DNA from 3 places in the Cupriavidus sp. GW822-FHT06G04 genome. Region 1 is predicted to be linked to each of the others. Evidence: predicted binding sites of a transcription regulator. Region 1 holds the regulator's gene; each other region holds the start of a gene.

Region 1 (3,278 bases):
GGCTTCTCCGGGTTCAGTCGATCCAGGAACTCCCGCATTTCAGGGCGGCTCTGAAAGCGCCACCCGCTGGCCAACGCGACCAGTTCGACGCCGCGCCGCTGCCAGTCCTGGCGAAGTTCATCCAGCAGAACCCGAATGGTGTCTGCGCCAACATCGTCGGAAAATAGCCGCCTCAGATCGCCGACACGCAGCGGTTCCTGCGCACAGATCAGCGCGGTCTCGAGGACGATCTTCGCCTCTTGGGTATTCATGTGATTGCGTGCAGCCTGTCTTTGCACCTGCCCCGAACTATTCCCGGGGCAACGGAGATTGCAGATACAGCGAGGCCGAAGCCACCGCCATCTCATCGTGCAGCCGACGCGCCAGCTGGTTGCGGCGCCGTCGAGCTCCTCGTCTTTTGCATCGATTTGCCGGGTCTGTCCGGCAGGAAGATCGCCCAGACCAGCAGGCTTCGCTGGCCAACGGACCTCTTGCGTCGCGCCTTCTCCCTTCGAGGCGGACATTCGTCAGGGCAAGATGGCCAGGACGGCAAGAAACAACTGATATCGGCACAGGCAACTTTGCCTTGATCTAGCGTCGTTTTCCACATGAGCGCTGGCCGCTTGACCAGGTCATTCGAACCGGATGGGACTGTGGGAGTGGCTCCAGCATGTCCGACCCTGGGAGCCCTGAACTGGCACTCCGTGTAAGGAGCGCCGCTCGACGACGCCACGAGCATGGCGCGATGCGATACCGTGGTTCTCGCGATTGTATGGCATTCCTGCCCCACGCCGCAACCGGCTGTTGTGGCTGATTCAGAACACCAAGCAAAATCCGTGTTGTGCCAACATGTCAGGAAGCCACGCGGCGCGCACCATTCCCGCCAGTCCGAAGCCAATCACCACCAGCGCGGCCACGGTCCTGACGCCACGCTTGCGCAGGAGCTGACGAAGGGCGCCGGAAAGCCCCGAAATCACGAGCAGATTAGGCAATGTTCCGATACCGAACGCCGCCATGACAAGCGCTCCCGACACTGCATTTCCCGCAAGCAACGCAATACTAAGTGCGCTGTAGACCATGCCACACGGCACGATGCCCCAGGCCAGGCCCATGATCCATCGACGCACAAAAGGTGCCGCACCATTATTGGGGAGCGCCTGACGCGCCTCGCCGCGCCACGACCGGGCAAACGCCCGAACGACGACACCACTCCGTTGTGCGACTGCCGTGACAGTTCGCTCGATCCACGTCGCCGTGAGGGTGCGACCCAACAGCAAGAAAACACCTGTCAGCACAAGCAATGCACTGCCGCCCGCGTAAAGCCATCGCTGTAGTGGCAAAAAATCCTGCTTCCATATTACGCCGCCTACCGCCCCCATCAGCGCACCCAGCAACATATAGGTCGTAATTCGCCCAGCATGCATAACGCACAATTCAAACAGCCACGGTTGGCGTTTGCGATAGACGAGAACAGGCGCCTGCTGCTGCAGATTTTGTTCAGCAACAATAGCAATTCCTCCACACATGGCTGCGCAATGCATGCCACCGAGCAGAGCAATAAGGAAAACGCTTAAAAGCACACCAAATGGCAACTGTTCCTCGCTTCAGGGTCACCTGCATTGTAAAATGGCCTCATCGCGCGCCCGATACAAGCGCAGTCAAACGAGCACCTCAATTGCTTACTTCTATACCTGTCACCGAGATGTCACCCCGTTGCTCCACGTGTGCCATGGGTCAGCTTTGTTTGCCCGTCGGGATGTCGCACCAAGACCTGGCGAAGATGGATACGCTTGTGCAGGAGCGCGTGCGAGTCCACAAAGGCGAAACGCTCTACCGAATGGGCGAACCGCTCACCGCCGTCTACGCCATCCGATTCGGCACCCTGAAGACGCACGTCACAATGGAGGACGGGCGAACACAAATTACCGGCTTCCACCTGCCTGGCGAAGTCATCGGGCTGGACGGCCTCGGCGAAATGCAGCATGCGTCCGATGCCACCGCACTCGAAGACACTGAAGTCTGCGTCATCCGCTATGACGACCTGCAATCTTTGTCGAATCATTTGCCTTCGTTGCAGAATCAGTTTTTGCGGCTGATGAGCAAGGAAATAACGCAGGATCAAGTTATGCTGATAACGCTTGGTTCGATGCGCGCGGAGGAAAGACTGGCCGCTTTTCTGATCAACATGTCTGAACGCTTGTCTGCGCGCGGATATTCTTCTACCGAATTCGTGCTCCGCATGAGCCGCGAAGAGATTGGCAGCTACCTTGGCTTGAAACTGGAAACAGTCAGCCGACTGTTCTCCCGTTTTGCCGAAGCGGGCCTTATTCAAATTCGTCAACGACATGTAAAAATAGTCGACATTGCCGGGGTCAAGCAAGTCTACAGCCGATCGTGCTAGCGGCGATCACAAGAGACAAATAATAAGGGCCGCACCGAAATTCCGGTGCGGCCTAGTTTTTTTGACTTACTCGAGTTCATCCGTGTCACTTAAATTTACAGGCATGGTGTACAGGGTCAAGCCGCTCGACAACGCGCAAAACAACCACGCCACCAGGAAGCCGACCGTATATACCGCATGTCGCGACGCTTCCACCGGATGACCGAAGAAGTTCAGCTCTCCTGGGTCCACCACGGAAAAGACCACAGCGGTAGCGGCGCCCCCCATCAAGAACGCGGGCCATAACACCCACATGAGCCAGCGCAGTCTCATGGATTCCTCGCCCGCGTCGATGAAACGCGCTCGGCGTCAATTTTCTGCACAACCAGTCCATGGCGCGTGGCATCGCTAACTGGCACGTCGGCGTAAGTACTTGCCAGCCAAATCGTGATGCCGCACCCGACAATAGCCAACAGCGGACCGCTCATCAGGATCCAGGGCCATGGTTCCTTGTACCAGGGTTTCGCCTGTCTCGTAGTCATATCACTCTCCTCTTCGCGGCTTTGCATTCGAGCATTACAGATTGCGGGGGACAATAAAACTCGTGCTTTGCTTGATCTGCGACACGTCCCTGCCTTCGGCTTCTGCAGTGACCGTAACGCTAATCTTATGGGTGCCCTGTTTGGCATCGTCTATGGGCACGCGCACCCGTATCGGCAATAAGCGATTGGATGTGGGAGACAGCTCTTCGGCAGCATGATCGTACTCGACGACAAGACCCGAAAGTTCATCGCTCTGCGCACTCACACGAAATTGCATCGGCGCTTCCGTGGTATTGATCAACTGCAATCTATATACGTTTTCGATCCAGCGTCCCTCGACCTCTCTGCCCAGCGCACCCCGATCACGAATAATGTCA
Region 2 (3,278 bases), on a different contig from region 1:
CCATGCCCATGTTGCGCAACCCCGCCGCCAAATACCGCCCCGCCACCGTCGTCGATCTGCCTGATCGGACCTGGCCATCGCAGACCATCACGCGTGCGCCGCGCTGGATGAGCACCGATCTGCGCGACGGCAACCAGGCGCTGATCGAGCCGATGAACAGCGCGCGCAAGCTGCGCTTTTTCGAACAGCTGGTGAAGATCGGCGTGAAGGAGATCGAGGTCGCATTCCCGTCCGCATCGCAAACCGATTTCGATTTCGTGCGTATGCTGATCGAAGAAGACCGCATCCCCGAGGACGTCACGATTGTGGTCCTGACGCAGGCGCGCGACGACCTGATCCGCCGCACGGTCGAATCGGTGCGCGGCGCCAGGCGCGCGACCGTGCATCTTTACAACCCGATCGCACCGGCGTGGCGTCGCATCGTGTTCAATGCATCGCGCGAGGAAATCAAGGAAGTGGCCGTGTCGGGCACTCGTCTGATCCGCGCGCTGACCGATGCGATGCCGGAAACCGCCTGGTCCTACGAATATTCGCCCGAAACCTTCAGCCTGGCCGAACTCGATTTTTCGCTGGAAGTATCGGACGCGGTCTCGGCCGTGTGGCAGCCCGACGCCTCGCGCCCGATGATCCTGAATCTGCCCACCACGGTGGAATGCAGCACGCCCAACATCTTTGCCGACCAGATCGAATGGATGCATCGACGGCTGGCGCGCCGCGAGCACATCGTGCTGTCCGTGCATCCGCATAACGATCGCGGCACGGCGGTGGCCGCGGCCGAACTCGCCGTGATGGCCGGCGCCGACCGCGTGGAAGGCTGCCTGTTCGGCAACGGCGAGCGCACCGGCAATGTGGATCTGGTCACGCTGGCGCTGAACCTCTATACGCAGGGCGTCGATCCGGAGCTTGATTTTTCAGATATCGACGAAGTCCGCCAGTGCGTCGAGCACTGCAATCAGTTGCCCGTGCATCCGCGTCATCCGTACGTTGGCGACCTGGTGTTCACGGCATTTTCGGGCTCGCATCAGGACGCCATCCGCAAGGGCTTTGCGCAGCAGAAGCCGGACGCGATCTGGGAAGTGCCGTACCTGCCGATCGATCCGGCCGATCTCGGCCGCAGCTACGACGCGGTGATCCGCGTCAACAGCCAGTCCGGCAAGGGCGGCATGGCGTATCTGCTGGAGCAGATGCATGGCATCTACATGCCGCGCCGCCTGCAGATCGAATTCAGCCGTGCGGTGCAGGTCATGACCGATGAAACCGGACTCGAGGCCAGCGCCGAGGATCTTTACGCGCTGTTCCGCCGCGAGTACCTCGATGTGCAGGCGCCGCTGCGCTATGTATCGCACCGGATGGTATCGACCGACAGCCACGCGGCGGAAATCGACATGGAAATGCTGCGCGACGGCCGCACGGTACAGGTGCGCGGTACGGGCAACGGCCCGATCGACGCCGCGGTCGATGCATTTTCGCGCGGGCTGGGCATTGCGGTGCGCGTCATGGACTATCACGAACATGCGATGGCCAGCGGCGCGGATGCCAGGGCGGCGTGCTATGTCGAGGTACGGGTGGGCGATTCGCCGACCGGCTTCGGCGCCGGCATGGACGCAAATATCGTCACGGCATCGCTCAAGGCCATGGTGTCGGGCGTGAATCGCCATCTTGCGACAAACGCCGTCGAGCAGCCGCAGGCGGCCTGACCGGCTGGCGCCGCTGCCAAGAAAAACGGTGTGCCCTGCCCCCACAGGGCACACCTGGAAAGACGTCCGGCAGGACGTCCACGACATGCGTGGTGCACAACCACGAGCCCACAGCGTACGGGCCGCGAGGCCCGTACGCCACGAATAAATCCGCATGTAAATAGAAACATCGGCACGCTTGCGCAGGCATTGCGCCAGCCATGTTTCAATCTGTCGCGCATTGACGACGATTCTTCGTTGAATGTGTGTCGGCTGCCATTCACTTGTCCTGCATCAAGGTCCAGCGCATTCGCGAACGACAAACTGGTCGCACTTTTTGCTCATTAGTGCCTGACCACCATGACCACTGCACCCACTTCAACCACTGTAACCACCGTAACTACTGCCCGCCGCAAGCCCCTCGCCTCCTCCATCTGCATGGCGCTCGCCGCCGCAACCATCGGCACCCTTTCTGCCCCGGCCTTTGCCGCCGAAGAGGCTGAAGGCAACTGGATGGTCCGCCTGCGCGGCACATTCCTGGATATGGGTCCCACCACCGCGGCGCCGATCGGCGGCGTAGGCCCTTCGGACCGCATCAGCGTCAACAACAAGTGGATTCCGGAAGTTGACGTCACGTACTTCATCGTGCCGCACATCGCCGCCGAGCTGGTACTGACCATTCCGCAAAAGCAGGACGTCAGCCTGGACGGCACGCAGATCGGTACGTTCAAGCACCTGCCGCCAAGCCTGCTGCTGCAATACCACTTCCTGCCCAACGGCACGTTCCGTCCGTATATCGGCGCCGGCGTCAACGCCACGCGCGTCTACGGCGCCAACCTGGGCGGTCTCACGCTGGACAACTGGAGCGTCGGTCCCGCGCTGCAGATCGGCATGGACTACAAGCTCAACAAGAACTGGTTCCTGAACGTCGATGCCAAGAAGGTGTGGATCTCCACCAACGTCTACGCCGGCAACGTCAAGGTATCGTCGTTGAACCTGGACCCGTGGCTGTTCAGCGCCGGTATCGGCTACCGCTTCTAAGAAATTACGATTCTCCGAACGACACTTTCCATTGTCGTCTTTTGGCCAGGGCGTCTATCGACGCCCGTCCCGGCTCACAGCGCGCGGCGATCCCGCGCGTTTTTTTATTTTGATCGTTATATTTCTGCGCGCGGGAAAACAGGTTCGTCGATCGACCTACCGGAACGCCGGCTCGTCGAAGCTGCGCAGCTTGCGCGAGTGAAGTTGTTCGACACCGCTTTCGCGCAGGATGCGAATCGCCTCGAGGCCAATCGTCATATGCTGACTGACTCGCTGGCGATAGAACGCGTTGGCCATGCCGCGCAGCTTCAGTTCGCCATGCAGCGGCTTGTCCGAAACGCATAGCAACGTGCCGTACGGCACGCGCAGGCGGAAGCCGTTGGCGGCTACGGCGGCGCTCTCCATATCGATGGCAATGGCGCGCGACTGGTTGAAACGCGCATACAGCGCCTTCGATTTCAGTTCCCAGTTGCGGTCATCGGTCGATACCACGGTGCCGGTGCGCATGCGCGTCTTCATTTCCGTGCCCGAGAGGCCTGTCACACGGGCCACGGCTTCCTG
Region 3 (3,278 bases), on a different contig from region 1:
GATCCGGGTCGGGTTGATAGAGGGTCGAGCGGCGGCAGCGGTGCGGTCGTTGGTCAGATCCAGCCGAGCCAACGCCAGTACGTGCTGGCAAACACCAGCATAAGCAGGTAGCCGATGATCGTGACCGGGATACCGATTCGCGCGAATTGCTTGCCGTTGAAGGTATCGGTGCCCAGGCAGACCATGTTCTGCGGCGCATTGATTGGCAGGATGAAGCCGAAGCTGACCGTGTAGCCCAGCAGCATCGTCATGCCGATCTTGTTGATGTCGCCTGGCAGCGTTTGCAGCACCGAGATCAGGATCGGCAGCAGCGCGGCCGTCAGCGCCGTGGCGCTGGCAAAGCCCAGATGAATCAGGATCAGGAAGGCCGCCAGAATGGCGAAGATCAGGATCGTGCCGTGGTTGGCCAGACCGGAATGCGTGACGACGAACTTTCCGAGCCACTGTCCGGCCTGCGTGGTCAGCAGCGCGGAGCCGAGGCTGATGCCGACGCCGAACACGATCAGCGTGCCCCATGGCGTGCGTTGCTGCATCGTCTTCCAGTCCATCACGCCGATGCGCGGCATCATCAGGATCACCAGGCCCACGAAGGTGATGGTGGCGGTGTCGAATGCATGGAGCTTGCCTTCGGTGGCCCAGAACAGCAGCAGGCCGATGGCCACTGCGGCCAGGCGCTTTTGCGGGCCGGTCATCGGACCCAGCGCGGCGAGTTCGCGCTCCACGGCTTCCTTGCCGCCGGCGATGGCGTCGGTCTCGGGCGGCAGCAGCCACCGCACCAGGAAGTACAGCACCACCGACATCACGATGGCCCACGGCGCGCCGGCGATCAGCCATTGCAGCCACGTGACACGTTCGCCAAGCAGCTTGTCCATGAAGCCTGCGGTCAGCAGATTCTGTGCGGCGGCGGTCTGGATGCCGACGTTCCAGACGCTGGTGGCCTGCGCCACCATGATCATGATGCCCGCCGCGATATTGGATTTCTTGTCGACGCCGAACGCGGCGATCACGCCCATCATGATCGGCACGGTACAGGCGCTGCGCGCCGTCGCGCTGGGCACCACGAGGCTCAGGATGATCGTCACCGCGATGGTGCCGATCAGGATGCGCCGTGTGCTGGTGCCGATTGCCGACAGCGTGACCAGTGCGATGCGCCGGTCCAGCCCGGTCACGGTCATTGCCGCCGAAATGAACAGCGCGGCGGCCACCAGCGCGAGCGCGGTGTTGGAGAATCCGGCCAGCGCCATGCCAAGCGCGCGCGACGTGCCGTACATCGTGTCGGGGTCGTTGACCATCGGCGCGAAGCCGATCAGCGCCGCCATCAACGACGTGATCATGATGGCGCTGGTTTCGTAGGTCACCGCTTCGGTGATCCACACGACCACGGCGAAGGCGAGGATCGCCAGCATGCGGTGACCGGCAACGGGCAGATCGGCCGGCAGTGGGATCATCAGCGCGCCGATCAGGACGGCCACTGCAAGATACAGGCCCCAGTGAATGCGCAACTTGGGGGTGGCGGGCGCGGCGATTGCCGCTGTGGCGCTGCCGGGTGGGGCAGGCGAGGTGTTATCGGACATGCTTGACATCCCTTGTGTGGAACACTCTGTCGGACGTGTCGCGACGCAGGGTCGCCGCGTTCGACATACGGGCATTATGTGAAGCCGACGGGGGTGCTGCCAAGGTGATGAGCGGTTTGGAATTGTCCTGGATCAATTCGCGTTGGCATCGATATTTGTCAAGCTAAATGGCTTGTTTCAGTCGTAGCAACGGTTCGCGGGACATCCGCCGACGCAGGGTGCCCGCCGACGGAACGATCTGAAATAATTGACGCCAATGCTGAACGTTTTCGTACGCGTGCACGACAGTACGCCTGAGAGATATGCAAACAGATAATGACAAGTCAATGAAGCCGGACATGCGGACGTGCCTGGCACTGGAGACCATCGTCAACGCGCGGGACCTGGGCGGGTTGATCGGATTTGACGGACGTCAGGTCAAACGCCGCAAGTTGTATCGCAGCGCCAATCCGGCGCTGGGCTGCGCTGCCGATCTGGACAAACTCCACGCGCTTGGCCTTGACATCGTGGTGGACTTTCGATCACCGGGAGAGAAGTCGCCGGACGAGGCCGGCTTCGGCGAGCGCTTCCGCTGGCTGGCGGTGCCCGTGCTGGACGGCTCCATGGCGATGGATGTGCTGATGCCGCGCCTGCGCGAAAGCAACGCCGCGCAAATGCACGGTTTCATGCTCGACGTGTACCGCGATTTCCCGATGCGCTACCGCGATGCGTTCGGCACGTTCATGCGTCACGCCGAGGCCGGCCAGACGCTGTACTACCACTGCACGGCGGGCAAGGACCGCACCGGCTTTGCCACGCTGCTGCTGCTCGCCGCGCTGGGCGTGAAGCAGGACGACATCGTGGCGAACTATCTGGAATCGAATCACTGGAACCAGCGCTTCAACGACAGGATCCTCGCGGGTATGTCGCAGGCCGGTGTGTCGGCCGATGCGATGCGGCCGTTGCTCGAGGTGCGGCCGGAGTATCTGGAAGCGTCGATGGATGCGATGGAGCGTGCCTACGGCGGCGTCGAACGTTTTGTCACCGGGCAACTCGGCGTCGATATCGGGCGTCTGCGCGCGCACTACCTGGAAGCGTAAACGCGCGGCTGCGCAAGCACCTTGCCCCTTTTGCAGCCGCCACGCGGTGAAAGGATGCGCCAGATGTCGCTATAGTCCGCCGTTGTCGCGCAGGATCCGCGCGGTCGACAGCGCGATCATCCCTTCCTCGTCGGTCTGCAGTGCCCAGACCGGCACGCGCGAATTGGCGTGGCTGACAAGTTGCCGGTTGGCGTTGTTGGCCGCCTCATCGATCACGATTCCGAACAGGCCGGTCAACTGCGCGCAGATGCGCGCGCGCACCTGGGGCGAATTGGCGCCAATGCCGGCTGTGAAGACCAACGCGTCGAGCCCGCCCAGCGTGACCGCCAGCTTGCCGATTTCCTGTGCGGCGCGGTACGCGTAGAAATCGACGGCCAGCCGCGCACGCAACGCGTCGCTGGCCAGCAGCGCGCGCATGTCGCTGCTGATTCCGGAAATGCCTTTGAGGCCCGATTGGCCGTACAGCATCGACTGGATCTCGTCGGCGCTCATGCCCTGCGCGGCCAGCCACAACACCGCGCCGGGATCGATCGAGCCGCAGCGCGTGCCCATCGGCATGCCGTCCAGCGCGGTCAGCCCCATGGTCGATTCCACACTCTTGCCGCCGCGCATCGCGCACAGGCTC

The links. The regulator FNR, encoded in region 1, switches genes on or off when oxygen is low (the NO sensors DNR and NnrR bind a similar motif). The targets are predictions, from matches to a motif close to TTGATNNNNATCAA.
Region 2: a site for FNR is predicted at 1,961-1,974, ahead of AC1RKI_RS24320 (OmpW/AlkL family protein). Genes of this name have one in related genera too.
Region 3: a site for FNR is predicted at 1,697-1,710, ahead of AC1RKI_RS00640 (DASS family sodium-coupled anion symporter). Genes of this name have one in related genera too.

Annotation. Positions count from the first base shown of each region.
Region 1 covers NZ_JBXALD010000007.1:356,168-359,445, reverse strand. Annotated here, with positions in the region: gene scpB (SMC-Scp complex subunit ScpB) at 1-251, opposite strand, end outside; gene AC1RKI_RS18200 (sulfite exporter TauE/SafE family protein) at 795-1,571, opposite strand; gene fnr (fumarate/nitrate reduction transcriptional regulator Fnr) at 1,655-2,380, shown strand; gene AC1RKI_RS18190 (hypothetical protein) at 2,447-2,692, opposite strand; gene AC1RKI_RS18185 (hypothetical protein) at 2,689-2,901, opposite strand; gene ccoG (cytochrome c oxidase accessory protein CcoG) at 2,936-3,278, opposite strand, start outside.
Region 2 covers NZ_JBXALD010000012.1:148,283-151,560, reverse strand. Annotated here, with positions in the region: gene leuA (2-isopropylmalate synthase) at 9-1,697, shown strand; gene AC1RKI_RS24320 (OmpW/AlkL family protein) at 2,115-2,717, shown strand; gene AC1RKI_RS24315 (AMP nucleosidase) at 2,874-3,278, opposite strand, start outside.
Region 3 covers NZ_JBXALD010000001.1:141,790-145,067, reverse strand. Annotated here, with positions in the region: gene AC1RKI_RS00640 (DASS family sodium-coupled anion symporter) at 54-1,574, opposite strand; gene AC1RKI_RS00635 (tyrosine-protein phosphatase) at 1,901-2,653, shown strand; gene AC1RKI_RS00630 (acetate/propionate family kinase) at 2,723-3,278, opposite strand, start outside.